Regions from separate parts of the Streptomyces sp. NPDC047028 genome, predicted to be linked through region 3. Evidence: predicted binding sites of a transcription regulator. Region 3 holds the regulator's gene; each other region holds the start of a gene.
What was found. The regulator HrcA, encoded in region 3, represses chaperone genes, less so after heat shock. The targets are predictions, from matches to a motif close to TTNGCACTCNGNNNNNCNGAGTGCNAA.

Region 1 (7,524 bases), on a different contig from region 3:
TGGCCCTCTTCGGTGCCCTGGCCGGCGGCCTCACCGGAGCGATGACCGAGGAAAAAGACCGCGAAGCGGCCCTCATCACCTTCCTCGCCACCGCCTCAGGAATCACCCTCCACGGAATCGGCTCAGCCTTCTGGGGCCTGTTGTTCGGCATGCTGACCCACTTGGTACTGACCCGCCTACGCCGCCCCACTCCGGCGACCTGACAACTCCGGCGCAGGACAGCGCCCCCAAAGGGGCGCGGGGCTGTATCGATCTGCGGCTACCGCCGCGCGGGCGCGAGCAACCACAACGGCGCCGCACCCAGGCACGAACCGTGCCCCGTAAGGGGCGCGGGGAACTGCGCGACAAGCCACAACGCGCCCGTACCCGGCGACGAAACCCCCCGGGGCAGACGCCCGACCGAACAAAAACACCGGTGCCCAGCCCCCCGCAGGGGACTGGGCACCGTGGCTTCAGCGAAGCAGATCAGTGGGCGTGCCCATGACCATGCCCAGCCGCCGCAGGCTCCTCCTCTTCCTTCTTCTCGACGACCAGCGTCTCGGTCGTCAGCAGAAGCGAAGCGATCGACGCGGCGTTCTCCAGCGCGGAGCGCGTCACCTTGACCGGGTCGATGACGCCGGCCTTGACCAGGTCGCCGTACTCACCGCTCGCGGCGTTGTAGCCGTTGCCCTTCTCCAGCTCGGCGACCTTGGAGACGATGACGTAGCCCTCCAGGCCCGCGTTCTCCGCGATCCAGCGCAGCGGCTCGACGGCGGCGCGGCGGACGACCGCGACACCCGTGGCCTCGTCGCCGGACTTGCCGAGGTTGCCCTCCAGCACCTTCACGGCGTGGACGAGCGCGGAGCCACCACCGGAGACGATGCCCTCCTCGACCGCGGCGCGGGTCGCGGAGATGGCGTCCTCCAGACGGTGCTTCTTCTCCTTCAGCTCCACCTCGGTGGCGGCGCCGACCTTGATCACGCACACGCCGCCGGCCAGCTTCGCGAGGCGCTCCTGGAGCTTCTCGCGGTCCCAGTCGGAGTCCGTGTTCTCGATCTCGGCCTTGATCTGGGCGACGCGGCCCGTCAGGTCCTCGGACTTGCCGGCACCCTCGACGATCGTGGTGTCGTCCTTGGTGACGGTGACGCGGCGGGCGGAACCGAGCACGTCCAGGCCGACCTGGTCGAGCTTGAGGCCGACCTCCTCGGAGATGACCGTGGCGCCGGTGAGGACGGCCATGTCCTGCAGCATCGCCTTGCGGCGGTCACCGAAGCCGGGGGCCTTGACGGCGACCGCGTTGAACGTGCCGCGGATCTTGTTGACGACCAGGGTCGACAGGGCCTCGCCCTCGACGTCCTCGGCGATGATCAGCAGGGGCTTGGAGGCACCGGCCTGGATGACCTTCTCCAGCAGCGGCAGCATGTCCTGGATGGAGGAGATCTTGCCCTGGTTGATGAGGATGTAGGGGTCCTCCAGGACCGCCTCCATGCGCTCCTGGTCCGTCACGAAGTACGGCGACAGGTAGCCCTTGTCGAAGGCCATGCCCTCGGTGAAGTCCAGCTCCAGGCCGAAGGTGTTGGACTCCTCGACGGTGATGACACCGTCCTTGCCGACCTTGTCCATGGCCTCGGCGATCAGCTCGCCGACCTGCTGGTCCTGGGCGGACAGCGCGGCTACGGCGGCGATGTCGGACTTCTCGTCGATCGGGCGGGCCGTGGCGAGGAGGTCCTCGGAGACGGCCTTGACCGCGGCGTCGATGCCCTTCTTCAGCAGCGCCGGGGAGGCACCCGCGGCCACGTTCTTCAGACCCTCGCGGACCAGGGCCTGCGCCAGCACGGTGGCGGTGGTGGTGCCGTCACCCGCGATGTCGTTGGTCTTGGTCGCCACCTCCTTCACCAGCTGCGCGCCGAGGTTCTCGTACGGGTCCTCGACCTCGACCTCGCGGGCGATGGTGACGCCGTCGTTGGTGATGGTGGGGGCGCCGAACTTCTTGTCGATGACGACGTTGCGGCCCTTGGGGCCGATCGTCACCTTCACCGTGTCGGCCAGCTTGTTGACGCCGCGCTCAAGGGCGCGACGGGCGTCCTCGTCGAACTTCAGAATCTTCGCCATGACAGCGGAAGCCCTCTCGGAAATCTGTGGGTGTAAAGACAACTGCGCCCCGGACGCCCGGCTTCGTTATCGGTCGCGGGGGCCAGGGGCGCAGCTCAAGCAGAAGGTTGCTTGGAGGTGATTACTTCTCGATGATCGCGAGCACGTCGCGAGCCGAGAGGACGAGGTACTCCTCGCCGTTGTACTTCACCTCGGTGCCGCCGTACTTGCTGTACAGCACGACATCGCCGACCTTGACGTCGAGCGGAAGGCGCTCGCCGTTCTCGAAGCGACCCGGACCCACGGCGAGGACGGCGCCCTCCTGGGGCTTCTCCTTCGCGGTGTCCGGGATGACCAGGCCAGAGGCGGTGGTCTGCTCGGCGTCGAGCGGCTGGACCACGATGCGGTCCTCGAGCGGCTTGATGGCAACCTTGGAGCTGGTGGTCGTCACGATCCGACCTCCCCCTTCGGAGATCTCACGGGGTTAACTGTCTGAGGTGGCGACCAGGTGGATCCGTCGTCGCGGGTGCCGGACCTGCCCGTCGCTGTGTTGGCACTCTCCAGTGGGGAGTGCCAGAGCCGAGACTATGACTGCGATTAGCACTCGGTCAAGCGGAGTGCCAGTTGCCGTGCGGCGCGTCGGGGGGTTCCGGGTGCGTGGTGTTGGTTCGTGGCCCGGGCGACGGGTGCCGGTGCGGGGGCTGCCGCCCCCACGCCCCCGCTTTCGGGCCTGCGGCCCTCGTCCTCAGACGCCGGACGGGCTGAAGTTCTCGCCGGCCGGGCTGGATGGCGCCGCCGGGCTGGATGGTCCCGGAACGCGGGCTGTCTCCTACAGGTAGTCCTCCAGCCGCCCCACCGCCAGCCCCCGCTCCTCCACCCTCCTCAGTACGCGGCTCGTGCGAACCCTCAGGGCCGGGCCCCGGACGTGGATGATGTCGCCGGGCCGGAGGGTGTGCTCGCCCTGCCGGTAGGTGAGGCCGCTCGGGGTCGTGGTGGCGCGCCAGAGGACGACGGCCGTGATGCCGCAGTCGGCGGCGGCGCGGAGGGTCGTGGTGTCGTACGTGCCGTAGGGCGGGCGGAACAGGTGCGGGCGGATGCCGAAGCGGGACCTGAGTTTGTCCTGCTGGCCGCAGATCTCGGCGCGCTGACCGGCGTACGGCAGTCCGGTGAGGGCGCGGTGTTCGAGGGTCTGGTTCTGGATGCCGGCGCCGACCGAGCGCAGGCGGGCGAAGTGGCCGTAGCCGGGGCCGAGGACGCGGTCGGTGAGGAACATGCTGACGGGGAGCCGTAGTTCGCGGACCATGTCGGCGAAGCGTGGGTCCTGTCCGGCGCCGTCGTCGTAGGTGAGGAAGACGACCTTGTCGCGGGTGGGCACGCGGTCGACGACCGGAGGGCCGGCCGCGGTGCCGGGGGCGGCGGAGAACTCGGCGAGGGGGCGGGCCGGGTGGAGCGGGGGGCGGGCGAGCGGGGCGGTCAGGCCCCAGTGGCGGTAGGCCTGGCCGGGGACGGTGACGGGCGCGTCCGGCCGTACCCGTTCGGCGGCCTTCTTGCCCAGCCGCTCGATCGGGTCGACGGACTGGGCGCACCCGGCGAGGAGGAGCGTCGCCGCCGCGAGTACGGCGGCCAGGCCCCTGTTCCCGGCGTGGCGGCGGGACCTGACGCCCGCTCGCCGCCCCCGGTGCCTCACAGGTAGTCCTCCAGGCGGGCCACCGCGTAGCCGTCGTGGGTGACGCGGTTCAGGAAGCGCCGCATGTCGTCGACCATCGTGCCCTTGCCGCCCCAGTCCGCCAGGCCGCGGAAGTGGGTGAGGACGATGTCGCCGGGGTGGAGGTCCTGGTCGTCCTCGCGGTACTCCCAGTGGTCGACGTAGACCTCCTCGTCCCAGATGGGCGCGTACTTGATGCCGCAGGACTTGGCGGCGACGAGGGTGTCGTGGTTGTAGTTGCCGAACGGCGGGCGCAGTACGGTCGGCGCCTTGCCGAACTGCTTCTTCATGATGTCCTGCATGCCGCAGATCTCGTGCTTCTGCTCCTCGTAGGAGAGTCCGGGCAGGTAGGGGTGGGTGAGGGTGTGGTTGTTGAGGGTGTGGCCCTCGGCCTGCATCGTCCGGAAGTACCCGTAGTCGTCCTTGATCTCCTTGTTGGTGAGGAAGGCCGTGTACGGGATCTTCAGGTCGCTCATCATCTTGAGGAACTTCGGGTCCTTCTCGGAGCCGTCGTCGATGGTGAGGAAGACGATCTTCTGCTTGGTGGGGATGGTGGTGAAGACCGGCGGCAGGTCGTCCGCCACCTGGCCGTCGACCTCGAAGCCGGGGCGGGCGGTGATCTTCGGCTTCTCGGCGGGCGGCGCCGGGGGCGTCAGCGGGACCTGGTCCAGTCCCCACTTCTTGGCCGCGGCGACCAGCCGGGTGTGTTCGGCGGCGAGGCGGGCGGCGCGGGAGTCCAGGTGGCGGGCGGGGCCGCCCTGACCGGACTTCTTGGCGTGGGCGGGGCCGGCGTCCGTGCCGGGGGCGGCGCAGCCGGCGGCCAGGGAGAGGGAGGCCAGCGCGGCGGTGGCCAGTGCGACGGTTCCGTGGCGGTGGACCGCTCTACGGAAGCGTGACCGATTTTTGTCATTTTGTACTACTGCTCGCATGGGCCCGGATCCTCGCAGGCGACACCCCCGAACCCGGCCCGACACCGCCGCCGGAGGCGCACGATCCACCGACTGGCCCACAATGACCCGGTGAACGACCAGCTCTCCTCCTTCCACGCGCTGCTCACCCCCGAGGGCCGGGCCCTCCTCGACGAGGTGCGCGGCACGGCCCCGGCGGACGAACTCGCCGTGGCCACCCGGCTGCGCCGCACGCACCCCGCCGGCCTGGTGTCGGCCGCGCTCGGCCAGGCCCGGCTGCGGCAGCGGGCGGCGGCGAAGTTCGCGGCCGGGGACGCGAAGCGCATGTTCTTCACCTCGAACGGGGTCGAACAGTCGACCAGGGCGAGCGTGGCGGAGCACCGGGCGGAGTGCTTCCGTGCGTCGGGCGTGCGCTCCGTCGCCGACCTGTGCTGCGGCATCGGCGGCGACGCGATCGCTCTCGCCCGCGCCGGGATCCAGGTCCTCGCGGTGGACCGGGACCCGCTGACCGCCGCCGTGGCGCGGGCCAACGCCGAGGCGCTCGGGCTGGCCGGGCCGATCGAGGTGCGGGAGGCGGACGTCACCGAGGTCGACACCGCCGCGTACGACGCCGTGTTCGTGGACCCCGCCCGGCGGGGCGGCCGGGGCCGCGTCTTCGACCCGGAGGCCTACTCACCGCCGCTGTCCTGGGCGGTCGAGGCCGCCCGCAAGGCTCCGCGCGCGGCCCTGAAGATCGCGCCGGGCATCCCCCACGAGGCGATCCCGGCGGACGCCGAGGCCGAGTGGATCTCGGACCGGGGGGACGTCAAGGAGGCCGTGCTCTGGTTCGGCCCGCAGGTGACGCCGGGCGCGCGGCGGGCCGTACTGCTGCCCTCGGAGGCCGGCGTGTGGGCCTCGCCCGCCACCATGCTGCCCGACCCCGAAGTACGTCCCGTCGGACGGTACTTGTACGAGCCCGACGGCGCCGTCATCCGCGCCCATCTGGTCGCCGAGGTGGCCGCCGACCTGGACGGCGGCCTGATCGACCCCACCATCGCCTACGTCACGGCGGACGAACGGCACGTGACCCCGTACGCCTCGGTGTACGAGATCACCGACCAGCTCCCCTTCAACCTGAAGAAGCTGAAGGCACTGCTGCGGGAGCGCGAGGTCGGTGTCCTGACCGTGAAGAAGCGCGGGTCGGCCGTCGAGCCCGAGGAGCTGCGCAGGAAGGTCAAGCCCCAAGGGCCCAACGCGGCCACGGTGTTCCTGACCCGGGTGGCGGGCGCCCCGACGATGCTGATCGGCCGCCCCGCCTGACCGGCGCCCGGCGGGTTCGTCCGGTCAGAGGTCGGCCGCGCGGCGCAGCAGCAGGTCACGCTCGCGTTCGTTGCGGGTCAGGGACGCGGCCCGTTCGAGTTCGGCGCGGGCCTCCGCCGTACGGCCGAGGCGGGCCAGCAGGTCGGCGCGCACGCTGGGCAGCAAGTGGTAGTCCCGCAGGGCGGGTTCGGCGGCGAGACCGTCGACGACCGCGAGTCCCTCGGCCGGTCCCCGCGCCATGGACACCGCCACCGCCCGGTTGAGTTCGACCACCGGGGAGCCGGCGCGGGCCGCCAGCAGCGCGTACAGGGTGGCGATGGTGGGCCAGTCGGTCTCCTCGTAGGAGTCGGCGTGCGCGTGGCAGGCGGCGATGGCCGCCTGGAGGACGTACGGCCCCCGGGCCGGTCCGGCGGCGGTGGCCTCGGCCCGGCCGAGGGCCTCGACGCCGCGGGCGATGAGCAGGCGGTTCCAGCGGCTGCGGTTCTGGTCCCTCAGGAGCACCGGGGTGCCGTCGGGGGCGGTCCGGGCGGCCGTCCGGGAGGCCTGGAACTCCAGGAGCGCGGTCAGGCCGTGCACCTCCGGCTCCTTGGGCATCAGGGCGGACAGCACCCGGGCCAGCCGCAGGGCGTCCTCGCACAGGCCGGGGCGCAGCAGGTCGTCGCCCTCGGTGGCCGCGTACCCCTCGTTGAACACCAGGTAGATGACGTCCAGGACGGACCCGAGGCGGGCCTCGCGGTCGGGGCCGTACGGCACCTCGAAGGCGATGTTCCTCGTCGCGAGGGTGCGCTTGGCGCGGACGATGCGCTGCGCGACGGTCGGCTCCGGGACCAGGTAGGCGCGGGCGATCTCGGCCGTCGTCAGGCCGCCGAGCAGGCGCAGGGTGAGGGCGGTGCGGGCCTCGGGGGACAGCACCGGGTGGCAGGTCGTGAAGACCAGGCGGAGCAGGTCGTCGTCGATGTCGTCCGGGTCGGCGGGCTCCTGCGGCGGGGGCGTGGTCTCCAGGTCGCGGCCGATCTCGGCGAGCTTGCGGGCGTACGTCTCGCGACGCCGGACCAGATCGACCGCGCGGTGCCGGGCGGTGGCCATGAGCCAGGCGCCGGGGTTGTCCGGCACGCCGTCCCGGGGCCACCGTTCCAGGGCGGCGACCAGGGCGTCCTGCGCCAGTTCCTCGGCGATGCCGACGTCCCGGACGATCCGGGCGACGCCGGCGACGACCCTCGGGGACTCCAGGCGGAAGACCGTCTCGATCACCCGCTCCGCCGCCGAGGAGGCGGCCGGCGGAGAGTGCGGTGCGGACTGCGGGGGCTGTGGATCCACAGCCCCCATGCAACACTCCCGGCGGGCGCCGGCCAAGGACCGGCTCAGCCCTCGGCGATCTCCCGCACCTCGAGGGTCACGGTCCAGTACTCCTCGTGGACCTTCAGGAACCGCTTGGCCCACTCCAGCGCCTCCGCCTTGTCCTTGCACTGCATCAGCGCGTAGCCGCCGATGACCTCCTTGGACTCGGTGAACGGCCCGTCGGTGACGGAGAGCTTGCCGCCC
Region 2 (7,524 bases), on a different contig from region 3:
CATGGCCTTGACCAGGTGCACGTCCGGGTCGGTCAGCAGCGGGCCGACGATGCCCGAGACGAAGTCGGCGGAGAACTCCCGCAGGTCGGCGTCGATGAAACAGACGATGTCACCCCGGGTGACCAGAAGGGAGCGCCACAGCACCTCGCCCTTGCCGGGGACGGACGGGATGCGGGGGAGGATCGCGTCCCGGTGGACGACGCGGGCGCCCGCCGCCGCGGCCACCTCGGAGGTGCGGTCGGTCGAGCCGGAGTCGATCACGACGATCTCGTCCACCAGCGGCGTCCGCTCCACCAGGTCACGGCGGATGACCTCGACGATCGCCCCGACCGTCGCCTCCTCGTTCAGCGCGGGCAGCACCACGCTGATCGACTGGCCCGAGCACCGCTTGGCGGCCAGTATCTTGTGCGGCGGACGGTCGGCCACGGACCAGGACCGGGTGGTCAGCCAGCGCTCGACTTCTTCCAGCACGGCCTGCGGCTCCTCACTCCTCGTGATCACGGTGCGTCACCGTGATCCATCTCGCGGTTCGGACGACTATCTCAACAGTCCTGGCCTTCGGTTACAGTCTTGAACAACGCCGACGACCGTCGCATGCCGGGGGTCGCAAGCGTCCACAACCGAATACCGCTCATCCAGAGGGGCAGAGGGAAACGGCCCGATGAAGCCCCGGCAACCCTCCAGCCGGCACTCGTCTTCGTAGCGAGGCTCCCGGCTAGGGAAGGTGCCAAATCCGTCTCACGGCGAAGTGCGTCGTGAGAAAGATGAGGAGAAAGGGCCTCGCCTCACATGGCTGCGCAGACAGTTGCAGACTCCAGCACCTCCACCCCCGCCTCGACGTCCGCCGTCGACCTCGGTCCCGCCGCGGCCCTGAGCTGTCGCGAGTGCGGTCACCGCGTCCCGCTCGGCCCCCTCTTCGCCTGCGAGGAGTGTTTCGGCCCGCTGGAGATCGCGTACGACTTCTCCGCCTACGACACCGAGGAACTCCGCGCCCGCATCGAGGCCGGCCCCGCGAACATCTGGCGGTACGCCCCGCTGCTGCCCGTCCCCGCCGACGTGGCCGACAAGCCGAACATCAACCCCGGCTGGACCAAGCTCGTCAAGGCCGACAACCTCGCCGCGGAACTCGGCGTCACCGGCGGTCTGTACGTCAAGGACGACTCCGGCAACCCGACGCACTCCTTCAAGGACCGGGTCGTCGCCCAGGCCCTGGAGGCCGCGCGCGCCTTCGGCTTCACCACCCTGTCCTGCTCCTCCACCGGCAACCTCGCCGGCGCGGTCGGCGCCGCCGCCGCGCGGGCCGGCTTCCGCTCCTGCGTGTTCATCCCGCACGACCTGGAGCAGGGCAAGGTCGTCATGGCCGCGATCTACGGCGGCGACCTCGTCGGCATCGAGGGCAACTACGACGACGTGAACCGCTTCTGCTCCGAGCTGATCGGCGATCCGGCCGGCGAGGGCTGGGGCTTCGTCAACGTCAACCTGCGGCCGTACTACGCGGAGGGCTCCAAGACGCTGGCGTACGAGATCTGCGAGCAGCTCGGCTGGCAGCTGCCCGACCAGCTCGTCGTGCCCATCGCCTCCGGCTCCCAGCTCACGAAGATCGACAAGGGTCTGCAGGAGCTGATCAAGCTGGGTCTGGTCGAGGACAAGCCGTACAGGATCTTCGGCGCGCAGGCCGAGGGCTGCTCGCCGGTGTCGACCGCGTTCAAGGCGGGGCACGACGTCGTACGGCCGCAGAAGCCGAACACGATCGCCAAGTCGCTGGCCATCGGCAACCCGGCCGACGGGCCCTACGTCCTCGACATCGCGCGCCGCACGGGTGGTGCCGTGGAGGACGTGACCGACGAGGAAGTGGTCGACGCGATCAAGCTGCTGTCCCGCACGGAGGGCATCTTCGCGGAGACCGCGGGCGGCGTGACCGTCGGCGTCACCCGCAAGCTGCTCAAGGAGGGCCTGCTGGACCCGACGAAGACCACGGTCGTCCTCAACACGGGCGACGGCCTCAAGACCCTGGACGCGGTGGCCGGGACCGGCCTCACCGCCACCATCCGCCCGAACCTGGACTCCTTCCGAGAGGCTGGCCTCGCATGAGCGTGACCGTTCGCATCCCCACCATTCTGCGTACCTACACCGGCGGGCAGGCCGAGGTCGCCGCCGAGGGCGCGACGCTGTCCGAGGTCATCGAGGACCTGGAGAAGCACCACACCGGCATCGCCGCCCGCGTCCTGGACGACCAGGGCAAGCTGCGCCGGTTCGTCAACGTGTACGTCAACGACGACGACGTCCGCTTCGAGCAGGGCCTGCAGACGGCCACCCCCGACGGCGCCGGCGTCTCCATCATTCCGGCCGTCGCCGGAGGCTGACCGAATGACCGAACATTACCTTCGGTAATGCCGGTCACTGATTGTTCACCGGATTGCCCTCTCCGTGAGAGAAACGGAGGGGGCAATTCTGTGTGATTGAGCGCGGTAGAGTTGGGGAACGCGCTCCCGGACCGAGGGTCGGGAGCCCTGGAATGGTGCCGCGGACCCGGCAAGAAATGGCCAAACTGTGTGGCCCTTTCGCGGCATTTACTCCCTTTGTCCGGCCCGACTTGCCCTGAATTCGGGCGAATTCTCACCACATTCCGGATCGGGCTCGTCCAGAATTCTCGTCCGATTGACCTGTTGCAGACGGCAGTTGGACAGATACATTCAGCCGCGGTCGACGCGTTCCGGCGCACGCCCCCGACCGTTGGGGGGCGAGGTCTGACCCGGGTCCGCGAAGTGCGGATCTGTGCAAGGGCCAGTAATAGGGGAGTTAGGCATGGCTCAGGGCACCGTCAAATGGTTCAACGCGGAGAAGGGGTACGGCTTCATCGCGGTCGACGGTGGTGCGGACGTCTTCGTCCACTACAGCGCCATTCAGATGGACGGCTACCGCAGCCTTGAAGAGGGCCAGCGGGTCGAGTTCGAGATCTCGCAGGGCCAGAAGGGCCCGCAGGCCGACATGGTTCGCGTCACCGCCTGAAACGTTGCTGCACGAAGGGCCCGCACCTCCCGGGGTACGGGCCCTTCGGCATGCCCGGGACGGGTGAGCGCGCGCTCACCGTGCGGGGGGAGGTGCTCGCACCGTTTCGCCGTCGGCGGAGGGCGTGGCCGACCCCCGAGAGGCGCTTGCACTCGACGGTGCCGAGTGCTAATCATTGGCGTTAGCACTCTGAAGGTGAGAGTGACAACGAAGGACCGGGTCGGTGAGGCCCGCAAGCCGGGTGGGGCAAGGAACCACGAGGCAGGCAGGCCGTCCGTCGCGGGCGCGGGCGCGGTCCGAAGAATCACCCCCAGTCCTGGAGGGACCACTTCACATGGCCAAGATCATCGCGTTCGACGAGGAGGCGCGGCGCGGCCTTGAGCGCGGTATGAACCAGCTCGCCGACGCCGTCAAGGTCACCCTCGGCCCCAAGGGCCGCAACGTCGTCCTTGAGAAGAAGTGGGGCGCCCCCACGATCACCAACGATGGTGTGTCCATCGCCAAGGAGATCGAGCTGGAGGACCCGTACGAGAAGATCGGCGCCGAGCTCGTCAAGGAAGTCGCCAAGAAGACGGACGACGTCGCCGGTGACGGTACGACGACCGCGACGGTGCTCGCCCAGGCCCTGGTCAAGGAGGGTCTGCGCAACGTAGCCGCCGGCGCCAACCCGATGGCCCTCAAGCGGGGCATCGAGAAGGCCGTCGAGGCCGTCTCCGCCGCCCTGCTGGAGCAGGCGAAGGACGTCGAGACCAAGGAGCAGATCGCCTCCACGGCGTCCATCTCCGCCGCCGACACCCAGATCGGCGAGCTGATCGCCGAGGCGATGGACAAGGTCGGCAAGGAAGGCGTCATCACCGTCGAGGAGAGCAACACCTTCGGCCTCGAGCTCGAGCTCACCGAGGGCATGCGCTTCGACAAGGGCTACATCTCCGCCTACTTCGCCACCGACATGGAGCGCATGGAGGCGTCGCTGGAGGACCCCTACATCCTCATCGCGAACTCCAAGATCGGCTCCGTCAAGGACCTGCTCCCGCTCCTGGAGAAGGTCATGCAGTCGGGCAAGCCGCTGCTGATCATCGCCGAGGACGTCGAGGGCGAGGCCCTGTCGACCCTGGTCGTCAACAAGATCCGCGGCACCTTCAAGTCCGTCGCCGTCAAGGCCCCGGGCTTCGGCGACCGCCGCAAGGCCATGCTCGGCGACATCGCCATCCTCACGGGCGGCGAGGTCATCTCCGAGGAGGTCGGCCTCAAGCTGGAGAACGCGACCCTGGACCTCCTGGGCCGCGCCCGCAAGGTCGTCATCACCAAGGACGAGACCACCATCGTCGACGGTGCCGGTTCCTCGGACCAGGTCAACGGCCGGGTGAACCAGATCCGCGCCGAGATCGAGAACAGCGACTCGGACTACGACCGCGAGAAGCTGCAGGAGCGCCTGGCGAAGCTCGCCGGCGGTGTCGCGGTCATCAAGGCCGGCGCCGCCACCGAGGTGGAGCTCAAGGAGCGCAAGCACCGCATCGAGGACGCCGTCCGCAACGCGAAGGCCGCCGTCGAGGAGGGCATCGTCGCCGGTGGTGGCGTGGCCCTGCTGCAGGCTTCCCAGGTCTTCGAGAAGCTGGAGCTCGACGGTGACGAGGCGACCGGCGCGCAGGCCGTGAAGCTCGCGCTGGAGGCCCCGCTGAAGCAGATCGCCGTCAACGCCGGCCTCGAGGGCGGCGTCGTGGTGGAGAAGGTCCGCAACCTCACCCCGGGTCACGGCCTCAACGCCGCGACCGGTGAGTACGTCGACCTGGTCGCCGAGGGCATCATCGACCCGGCGAAGGTGACGCGTTCCGCTCTGCAGAACGCCGCCTCCATCGCCGCGCTGTTCCTCACCACCGAGGCCGTCATCGCCGACAAGCCGGAGAAGGCGGCTGCGCCGGCCGGCGGCGGCATGCCGGGTGGAGACATGGACTTCTGATCGGGTCCTTGCCGAGGGCGGTATCCCCTGTTGCGAGATTCGCGACAAGGGGTGCCGCCCTCGGGCGTTTTCGGCGGCTGCGGGTGCGTGGGGGCTTGTCGCGCAGTTCCCCGCGCCCCTGAGGTACGTGCAGTGGACGAGCCCCTTCAGGGGTGCGGGGAACTGCGCGAGCAACCACGAAGCACCCGCAGCCGCCCGCGAAACGGAACCCTCTCCCCGGGAATGCGTTGCATCACACCTCCGTTGCTTAATGAGGTGCAACAATGCGTGCGCACATACCATGCGGTATAAGCAGCCCCGTTCCCAAGGAGCCCCCGTGACCGTCACCCCCACCACCTCCCGCGCGGCAGCGATACTCTCGCGCCCCATCACCCTCGGCGGCCTCACCGTCCCGAACCGGATCGTGATGGCCCCGATGACCCGCATGTTCTCCCCGGGCGGCGTCCCCGGCGAGGACGTCGTGTCGTACTACGGGCGCCGCGCCGCCGCCGGGGTCGGTCTGATCGTCACCGAGGGCACGTACGTCGGGCACGACTCGGCGGGCCAGAGCAGCCGCGTGCCGCGGTTCCACGGGGAGGATCAGCTGGCGGGCTGGGCGAAGGTCGCCGAGGCGGTGCACGCGGGGGGCGGCACGATCGTCCCGCAGCTGTGGCACATCGGCATGGTCCGCAAGGAGGGCCAGCCGCCCTTCGCCGAGGCCCCCGCCGTCGGCCCCTCCGGGCTGCGCATCGGTGAGGACGAGGTCACCGGCAGGGCGATGACGCAGGCCGACCTGGACGCGGTGATCGGCGCGTTCGCGGAGGCCGCTGCCGCCGCCGAGCGCATCGGCTTCGACGGCGTCGAGCTGCACGGCGCCCACGGCTACCTCCTGGACCAGTTCCTGTGGGCCGGCACCAACCGCCGTACCGACGCCTACGGCGGCGACCCCGTGGCCCGTACCCGGTTCGCGGCGGAGATCGTCGCGGCGGTCCGCGCGGCCGTCTCCCCCGACTTCCCGGTCCTCTTCCGCTACTCGCAGTGGAAGCAGGAGGCCTATGACGCCCGTCTCGCCGAGACCCCCGAGGAGCTGGAGGCCATCCTGACCCCGCTCGCGGCGGCCGGCGTCGACGCCTTCCACGCCTCCACCCGCCGCTACTGGCTCCCCGAGTTCGACGACTCCGACCTCAACCTGGCCGGCTGGACGAAGAAGATCACGGGCAAGCCCACCATCACCGTGGGCTCGGTCGGTCTCAACGGCGACTTCATCAAGGCGTTCCAGGGACAGGGCGCGGAGCTGGGCAGCCTGGACAACCTGCTGGACCGCCTGGAGCGCGACGAGTTCGACATGGTCGCCGTCGGCCGCGCTCTGCTCCAGGACCCGGAGTGGGCGGCGAAGGTCCTCGCGGACCGCTTCGACGAGCTGAAGCCGTACGACGCGGCGGCGCTGCAGTCGCTGAGCTGAGGCGGGGCGGGGACGTCGGTGGAGGTCTACAGATTGCCCATCGGCTGGATGTCGACGTACACAGGCGTCCCCCACACCCGCAGTACCTCGTAATCGGTGAACTCGTGCACCAGCCGGTACGCCATCGCCGGGCGTGAGCCGCGCCGCTGGGCGGCGAGGTAGGCCTCCGCCTCGCGCAGGTCGCGGCGCGGGGTGCCGCACAGCTGCCACTCGCGGCCGTTCCACTCCTCCGGCAGCCAGCGCTGCTGCGGCTGGGGCCGGTCGGCGCGGACGCCGTAACGGGACGGCACGGGCGCCGGGGCCTCGGCCGCGGGGGGCCGGCCCTGGTGCCCGGCCCGCCGGGCGGCCCGGCGCCGGGTCTCGCACAGCAGACAGCCGTCCACGGCGTCCTTGTCCACCGGCCCGTTCGGGTGCTCGGCACACCGGGTGGCGGGCTTGTCCGCCTCGACGGCCTCGTCCAGCAGATCGAGGGCGCGCCGCAGATCGGCCTTGATCTCGTGCAGCCGGGAGTCCGGGGTGTCACCGGAGAGCGCCTCCCCGTGCTCCCCGAGCACCCTGAGGGCCCGTCCGAGGGCGGTGAGCTGGGCGTGGTTCATGTCAGTCCGCGTAGTCCTTCAGTTTCTCCGTGTCCAGGGTGATGCCGACCGGGGGCGACAGCTCGACGGTAGCGCCCCACGGGTGGCGGGGCGACTGACGGTACTGCCCGTCCTTGGGCTCGCTGAAGACGGTGACGGTCTGGTCGTCGCGGTCGACGAGGAGGTGGACGGGGATCTCGGCGGCGGCGACCCGGTGACTCTTCGTGGCAAACCGAACGCGTCAAGTCAACACACGGGGTGGGAGGGTGGGTTGAGACCCACCACCCATTCCACAGAAAGAGGTCTCGGACCTCGAAGCGTGGGGCTTGAGCTTCGGACAGGGTTGCCGTCGGTGGTGGACTGGGGGCATGGCGACGATGCTGCCGGGCCGCCTGCTCGATGCCCTCAATCGGTTCAACGCGGCCCATCCGTGGGACCACAACGCCCACTATCACCCGTGGCTTCTGCGGCAACTTCCCCGGCGGTTCGGCCGGGCGCTGGACGTGGGGTGTGGGAGTGGGGACCTGGTCAGGGCGTTGGCC
Region 3 (7,524 bases):
TCCACCAGGTTGCCCTCCGGGTCCTTGAGGTGGGCGACGCGCATGCGGTCGGTCATGGGGGCAGGGCCGTGCACGAGGGAGGCGCCCCGGGAGACGATCTCGGTCGTGTAGGCGTCGAGGTCGTCGACGCGCAGGACGACCAGGGAGCGGTGGCCGGTGGCGGTCTCGCCGAGTTCGCCGAGGACCTGGGCCATCATCGCGCGGTCCTGCAGCGCGATTCCGGCGGAGCCGACGTGCGGGCTGAACTTCTCGTACGGCCCCTCGGTGGCACCGGACTGCGGCTTGAGGCCGAGGACGTCGGCGTAGAAGCGGTAGCAGGCGGCGAAGTCGGTGACGAGGAGCCGTACTTGCGCGAGTTCCACGGAGTTCCCCCTGGTGCTGTCAGGACCAGCGGCCGGTGCGGCCCAGGAGCAGGGCCGCGGCGGCGGTGCCGGCGGTCGATGTACGCAACACAGTAGGTCCCAGGACGTAGGGCCGGGCCCCCGCCTCGGCGAACAAGGTCAACTCCTCGGGTGAGACGCCGCCTTCGGGGCCGACGACCAGCACGATGTTTCCCCGGTCGGGGAGTTCGGCGGTGGCCAGCCGCTCCTCGCCGCTCTCGTGGAGCACGGCGGCGAAGTCGGCTTCGGCGAGAAGTGAGGCAACCTGTTTGCCGGTGGCGGCGTCCGCGACCTCCGGGAAGCGCAGCCGCCGGGACTGCTTGCCGGCCTCGCGGGCGGTGGCCCGCCACTTGCCGAGGGCCTTCTGGCCGCGCTCGCCCTTCCACTGGGTGATGCAGCGGGCGGCCTGCCAGGGCACGATCGCGTCGACGCCCACCTCGGTCATCGTCTCCACGGCCAGCTCGCCCCGGTCGCCCTTGGGCAGCGCCTGCACGACGGTGATCCGCGGGCTGGGCTCGGCCTCCACCGGGAACGTGTGCGGCTCGACGACCAGGTGGTCCTTGCCGGACACGCTGAGCACGACCCCGACCGCTCCCCGGCCCCGGCCGTCGGTGACCACGACCTCCTCGCCGGGCTGCAGCCGCCGTACGGAGACCGCGTGCCGCCCCTCGGGGCCGGTCACGTCGACGACCGAGCCGGGGCCGACGCCGTCCAGGGAGTCGACGCGGAACACCGGCGCGGTCATCGGGCACCGCCCCGCGACAACGCTGTCCGCGCGTCGGCGAGTTCGGCGGCCAGCGTCTCCACCAGCCGGCCCGCGGGCAGATCGCGGGCCATCCGGTGCCCCTGTCCGGCCCACAGCGCCATGCCCTGCGCGTCCTGGGCCTTCGCGGCGGCCTTGCGCAGCGGCGCGGTCAGGTGGTGGACCTCCGGGTAGGCGGCCGGGGCGTACGGCCCGTGCTCGCGCAGGAAGCGGTTGACCAGGGCGCGGGCGGGCCGGCCGGAGAAGGCGCGGGTCGGCTCGGTACGGGTGAACAGGGGGTTGGTGAGGGCCTGTTTGTGCAGGGCGTGGGCCCCGGACTCGGGGGTGGCGAGGAAGGCCGTTCCCAGCTGGGCCGCGCTCGCGCCTGCGGCGAGGGCGGCGGCGATCTGGCTGCCCCGCATGATGCCGCCGGCGGCGACGACGGGGAGGCTGACGGCCTCGCGGACCTGGGCGATCAGCGAGAGCAGCCCGGTGCCGCCGCCGTTCTCCGCGAGGTCGCGGTGGGTGCCCTGGTGGCCGCCGGCCTCCGCGCCCTGGGCGATGACCGCGTCGGCGCCGGCCCGCTCCACCGCGCGGGCCTCCTCGGCGGTGGTGGCGGTGACCAGCGTGTAGGTGCCGGCCCTGCGCAGCGCGTCGAGGACCTCCCGGTCAGGCACGCCGAAGTGGAAGGAGACCACCGCAACCGGGTTGTCGAGGAGGACGGCGAGCTTGGCGTCGTAGCCGTCGTCCCGGCCGCTTTCGGGGTCGCCCAGTTCCGTCTCGTACCAGGCGGCTTCCCCGGCGAGTTGGTGGGCGTAGACCTCGACCGCCCCGGACTCGCCGTGCTCGGGCTGGGGCATGAACACGTTGACGCCGAAGGGGTGGGCGGTGAGGCTCCGCAGCTGCTTGATCTCCTGGTACATGCCGTCGGCGGTCTTGTAGCCGGCGGCGAGGAACCCGAGGCCGCCGGCCTCGCAGACGGCGGCGGCGAGCAGCGGGACGGAGACGCCGCCCGCCATGGGGGCCTGCACGATCGGCTGGGGGAAGAGATCGGTCAGTGCGGAGGACATGACCGCATGTTGTCACGTCCTCCGAACAAGTCCGAATCGGGCCTTTCCCCTGGCACATGCGCCTCAGGCAGGCGGGGGCGGGCGCCTTCGCGGCACCGCCCCCGGCCGGTTCCCCGCACTGCTTCGGGCCGGTCCTCAGCGGCCGTTGAAGGCGTCCTTCAGCCGGGAGAACAGGCCCTGCTGGCCCGGCTGGAACTGCCCCGTCGGCCGCTCCTCGCCCCGCAGCTTGGCCAGTTCGCGCAGCACCCGCTCCTGCTCGGGGTCCAGCTTGGTCGGCGTGGTCACCTCGACGTGCACGATGAGGTCGCCGCGCCCGCCGCCGCGCAGGTGCGTGACGCCCCGGCCGTGCAGCGGGATCGACTGGCCGGACTGGGTACCGGGCCGGATGTCGACCTCCTCCAGGCCGTCCAGCGTCTCCAGCGGCACCTTCGTGCCGAGGGCCGCCGCGGTCATCGGAATGGTGACCGTGCAGTGCAGGTCGTCGCCGCGCCGCTGGAAGGTGCTGTGCGGCAGCTCGTGGATCTCCACGTACAGGTCGCCGGCCGGACCGCCGCCCGGACCGACCTCGCCCTCGCCGGCGAGCTGGATGCGGGTGCCGTTGTCGACACCGGCCGGGATCTTCACGGTCAGCGTCCGCCGCGAGCGGACCCGGCCGTCACCGGCGCACTCCGGGCACGGGGTGGGCACGACCGTGCCGAAGCCCTGGCACTGGGGGCAGGGCCGGGAGGTCATGACCTGGCCCAGGAACGACCGGGTGACCTGGGAGACCTCGCCGCGGCCGCGGCACATGTCACACGTCTGCGCGGACGTGCCCGGAGCGGCGCCCTCGCCGTTGCAGGTGTTGCAGACGACCGCGGTGTCGACCTGGATGTCCTTGGTCGTCCCGAAGGCCGCCTCGTCCAGCTCGACCTCGATGCGGATCATCGCGTCCTGGCCGCGCCGGGTGCGCGAGCGCGGGCCGCGCTGCGACGCCGTACCGAAGAACGCGTCCATGATGTCGGAGAAGTTGCCGAAGCCGCCGGCTCCGAAGCCGCCCGCGCCCGCCCCGCCCGACTGGGAGAGGGGGTCGCCGCCGAGGTCGTAGACCTGCTTCTTCTGCGGGTCCGACAGCACCTCGTAGGCGGCGTTGATCTCCTTGAACCGCTCCTGGGTCTTCGGGTCCGGGTTGACGTCCGGGTGCAGCTCGCGCGCGAGCCGACGGAACGCCTTCTTGATCTCATCCTGCGACGCGTCGCGGCGCACGCCGAGAACGGCGTAGTAGTCCGTGGCCACTTACGACTCCGCCAGGATCTGTCCGACGTACCGTGCCACCGCTCGTACCGCTCCCATCGTTCCCGGGTAATCCATGCGGGTCGGTCCGACCACGCCGAGCTTGGCTACTGCCTCGCCGCCCGAACCGTAGCCGACCGACACCACTGAGGTTGAGTTGAGTCCCTCATGGGCGTTCTCGTGACCGATGCGCACGGTCATGCCCGGATCCTTCGCCTCGCCGAGGAGCTTGAGGAGCACGACCTGCTCCTCCAGGGCCTCCAGGACGGGCCGGATCGTGAGGGGGAAATCGTGCCCGAAGCGGGTGAGGTTGGCGGTACCGCCGATCATCAGCCGCTCCTCGCTCTCCTCGACGAGCGCCTCCAGCAGCGTGGAGAGCACCGTCGAGACCGTGCCGCGGTCCTCGGCCTCGAAGCCCTCCGGCAGGTCCTCGACCAGCCGGGGCACGTCGGTGAACCGGCGGCCGGCGACCCGGCTGTTGAGCCGCGCCCTGAGGTCCGCGAGGGACGCCTCGCCGAACGGGGCCGGGCAGTCGATCATCCGCTGCTCGACCCGCCCGGTGTCCGTGATCAGCACGAGCATCACGCGCGCGGGCGCGAGCGCCAGCAGTTCCACGTGCCGCACGGTGGACCGGGTCAGCGAGGGATACTGCACGACGGCGACCTGCCGGGTCAGCTGCGCGAGCAGCCGCACCGTGCGGGCCACGACGTCGTCGAGGTCGACGGCGCCCTCCAGGAAGTTCTGGATGGCCCGCCGCTCGGGCCCGGTCATCGGCTTGACGCCCGCGAGCTTGTCGACGAACAGCCGGTAGCCCTTGTCCGTGGGGATCCGCCCGGCGCTGGTGTGCGGCTGGGCGATGTACCCCTCGTCCTCCAGGACCGCCATGTCGTTGCGGACGGTCGCCGGGGACACGCCGAGGCTGTGCCGCTCGGTGAGCGCCTTGGACCCCACCGGTTCCTCGGTGCCGACATAGTCCTGGACGATGGCGCGCAGCACCTGCAGCCTGCGTTCACTCAGCACCCGCGCACACCTCCAGCATGTCGTCCCCGCGGCCCTTCAGGTCTTCCGCCTGGCACTCTGCGCATGCGAGTGCCAGCATTCCCGGGCCCAGTGTACGGCCGTGGGGTGGTCCCCGGGCAAGGTCGGTGCTGCTCCGGGAGTGCTGCCGTTAGCGTCGCGGTATGACCTTGACTTGGGAAGGGCTCGGGTGGGAACGGCTGGGCGCGGGGGTCGGGCGGTGCCGGCTGCCGGGCTGGGACTGCACGGCGGGGCTGGTCGTCGGGGCGGGCGCGGCGCTCGTGGTGGACGCCGGGTCGAGCCTCACCGAGGGCACGCGGATCCGCGCGCAGGCCGAGGTGCTGGCCGGCGGCCGTGTGACTCATCTCGCGCTGACGCATCCCCATTTCGACCACGTCTTCGGCGCGGCCTCGTTCGCGGGAGCGGAGGTGTACGCGGCGGTCGGCACGGACGCGGTGTTCGCCGCCGGGCGCGGGCAGCTGCGCGCGGACGCGGTCCGGGAGGGCCTGCCGGCCGAGGACGCCGACGCGGCGGTGACCGCCCTCGCCGCGCCCCGCCACCCGGTGTCCGGTGAGTGGACCCTCGATCTCGGCGAGGGCCGGCAGGCGCTGCTGGCCAACGTCGGCCCCGGCCACACGGCGCACGACCTCGCGGTGCTGGTGCCGGGCGACCCGGAGGTGGTGTTCTGCGGCGACCTGGTCGAGGAGTCGGGCGAGCCGCAGGCGGGCCCGGACGCCGTACCGTCCCGCTGGCCCGACGCCCTGGACCGGCTGCTGGCCCTGGGTGGCCCGGACGCGCTGTACGTGCCCGGTCACGGAGCGGTGGTGGACGCGGCCTTCGTGCGACGTCAACGGGACGCGCTGGCGGCGCGTTTCGGCGTGTCGTGAGCGTGTCGTGAGTACGGACGCACCGCTTCTCCTATCGTCATCCGAATGCGCCAGTACTCCGCCGACCTCACTCCCCCCTGGAAGAAGCCGACGCCCGTCCGGGAGGTCGCGGCGGAGCCCGGTCTGGTGGTGGAGGAGCCCGGCACCGGCTTCTGCGGGGCGGTGATCCGCTGCGAGGCGGGCACGGTGACCCTGGAGGACCGCTTCGGCAAGCACCGGGTGTTCCCGCTGGAGCCGCGCGGCTTCCTGCTGGAGGGGCGCGTGGTGACGCTCGTACGCCCGTCGTCGTCCTCCGCTCCGGTGCGTCCCACCCGTACGGCGTCCGGTTCGGTCGCCGTGCCCGGTGCCCGCGCCCGGGTGGCCCGCGCCGGCCGCATCTACGTGGAGGGCCGGCACGACGCCGAGCTGGTCGAGAAGGTGTGGGGCGACGACCTGCGCATCGAGGGGGTGGTCGTGGAGTACCTGGAGGGCGTGGACGACCTGCCGATGATCGTCGCCGAGTTCGCCCCCGGCCCGGACGCCCGCCTCGGAGTTCTCGTGGACCACCTGCTGCCGGGCACGAAGGAGTGGCGGATCGCCGAGTCGGTGACGAGCGAGCACGCGCTGGTCGTGGGCCACCCGTACATCGACATCTGGGAGGCGGTGAAGCCGTCGTCCCTGGGCATCCCCGGCTGGCCCCGTGTCCCGCACGGCCAGGACTGGAAGACGGGGGTGTGCCGGGCCCTGGGCTGGCCGTCGGACAACACCGGCGCGGTGTGGCAGGCGATCCTGGCCCGCGTGAACTCCTACCGGGACCTGGAACCGGAGCTGCTGGGGTCGGTGGAACGCCTCATCGACTTCGTGACCGTGCCCTGAACGGCCCGGGACCTGGGCCCGTCAGTCCACGAGGTCCCGCACCACCGCGTCCGCCAGCAGCCTGCCGCGCAGGGTCAGCACGGCCCGGCCGTCGTCGTACGGCCCCTGCTGGAGCAGCCCGTCCGCGAGGGCCTTGCGGGACGCGGTGAGGCCCTGTGGGCGTAGCAGGTCCAGCGGGGCGCCCTCCCGGAGCCGCAGCTCCAGCAGGATGCGCTCCACGCGCCGGTCCTCCGCCGAGAGCAGTTCGCGTCCGGCTCCCGGGGAACGGCCGGAGGCGAGGGCCGCCGCGTACGCCCCCGGGTGCTTCACGTTCCACCAGCGAACTCCGCCGACGTGGCTGTGTGCGCCCGGTCCGGCGCCCCACCAGTCGGCGCCTCGCCAGTACAGCTCGTTGTGCAGGCAGCGGCCCGCCTCGGAGGTGGCCCAGTTGGACACCTCGTACCAGTCGAAGCCGGCCGCCGCGAGGGCCTCCTCGGCGATCAGGTACCGGTCGGCGTGGACGTCGTCGTCGGTCATCGGGACCTCGCCCCGGCGGATGCGGCGGGCGAGCTGGGTGCCCTCCTCGACGATGAGGGCGTAGGCGCTGACGTGGTCCGGGGCCGCGCCGAGGGCCGCCTCCAGGGAGGCGCGCCAGTCGTCGTCGCTCTCCCCCGGGGTGCCGTAGATCAGGTCGAGGTTGACGTGCTCGAACCCGGCCGCGCGAGCCTCCGCGACGCAGGCCTCGGGGCGGCCCGGGGTGTGGGTGCGGTCGAGCACGCGCAGCACGTGCTGCCTGGCGCTCTGCATTCCGAAGGAGATCCGGTTGAAGCCGCCCTCGCGGAGGGTGGCGAGGTACGCCGGGTCGACCGACTCGGGGTTGGCCTCCGTGGTGACCTCGGCGTCCGGCGCCAGTCCGAACTCGTCGCGGATCGCCCCCAGCATCCGTACGAGGTCCCCGGCCGCCAGCAGGGTCGGCGTACCGCCCCCGACGAACACCGTACGCACCGCGCGCGGGTCGTCACCGAGCACCTTCCGGGCGAGGCGGACCTCCTCGATCAGCGTGTCCGCGTAGTTGTCACGGGACGCCAGCACCCCGCCCGTGCCGCGCAGCTCGGTCGCCGTGTAGGTGTTGAAGTCGCAGTAGCCGCAGCGGGTCGCGCAGTACGGCACATGCAGATAGAACCCGAGGGGCCGCCCGCCGGCCCCGGCGAGCGCGGAGTCCGGCAGCGCCCCATCACCGGGAACAGGCTCACCATCGGGAAGTGCGGAAGGCATACCCCCCATTGTCCAGCACGCCCGGACTGCCCGTGCCCCAAAGAGAAGCG

Region 1: the regulator HrcA is predicted to act here: its motif matches at 2,668-2,694, upstream of groES (co-chaperone GroES).
Region 2: the regulator HrcA is predicted to act here: its motif matches at 3,191-3,217, upstream of groL (chaperonin GroEL).

The regions. Positions count from the first base shown of each region.
Region 1 covers NZ_JBEYVS010000001.1:250,731-258,254, reverse strand. The annotation lists gene ABZ854_RS01305 (benzoate/H(+) symporter BenE family transporter) at 1-203, shown strand, start outside; gene groL (chaperonin GroEL) at 466-2,091, opposite strand; gene groES (co-chaperone GroES) at 2,213-2,521, opposite strand; gene ABZ854_RS01290 (polysaccharide deacetylase family protein) at 2,900-3,697, opposite strand; gene ABZ854_RS01285 (polysaccharide deacetylase family protein) at 3,754-4,704, opposite strand; gene ABZ854_RS01280 (class I SAM-dependent methyltransferase) at 4,795-5,982, shown strand; gene ABZ854_RS01275 (sigma-70 family RNA polymerase sigma factor) at 6,007-7,308, opposite strand; gene ABZ854_RS01270 (YciI family protein) at 7,344-7,524, opposite strand, start outside.
Region 2 covers NZ_JBEYVS010000019.1:15,941-23,464, forward strand. The annotation lists gene ABZ854_RS18410 (glucosyl-3-phosphoglycerate synthase) at 1-471, opposite strand, end outside; SAM riboswitch class I at 629-771, shown strand; gene thrC (threonine synthase) at 790-2,091, shown strand; gene ABZ854_RS18420 (MoaD/ThiS family protein) at 2,088-2,363, shown strand; gene ABZ854_RS18425 (cold-shock protein) at 2,806-3,009, shown strand; gene groL (chaperonin GroEL) at 3,344-4,966, shown strand; gene ABZ854_RS18435 (NADH:flavin oxidoreductase) at 5,247-6,407, shown strand; gene ABZ854_RS18440 (hypothetical protein) at 6,434-7,003, opposite strand; gene ABZ854_RS18445 (hypothetical protein) at 7,005-7,178, opposite strand; gene ABZ854_RS18450 (methyltransferase domain-containing protein) at 7,351-7,524, shown strand, end outside.
Region 3 covers NZ_JBEYVS010000022.1:41,664-49,187, forward strand. The annotation lists gene ABZ854_RS20545 (hypothetical protein) at 1-28, shown strand, start outside; gene ABZ854_RS20550 (VOC family protein) at 1-362, opposite strand, end outside; gene ABZ854_RS20555 (16S rRNA (uracil(1498)-N(3))-methyltransferase) at 382-1,125, opposite strand; gene ABZ854_RS20560 (nitronate monooxygenase) at 1,122-2,192, opposite strand; gene dnaJ (molecular chaperone DnaJ) at 2,328-3,464, opposite strand; gene hrcA (heat-inducible transcriptional repressor HrcA) at 3,465-4,481, opposite strand; gene ABZ854_RS20575 (MBL fold metallo-hydrolase) at 4,643-5,365, shown strand; gene ABZ854_RS20580 (DUF3097 domain-containing protein) at 5,411-6,220, shown strand; gene hemW (radical SAM family heme chaperone HemW) at 6,242-7,474, opposite strand.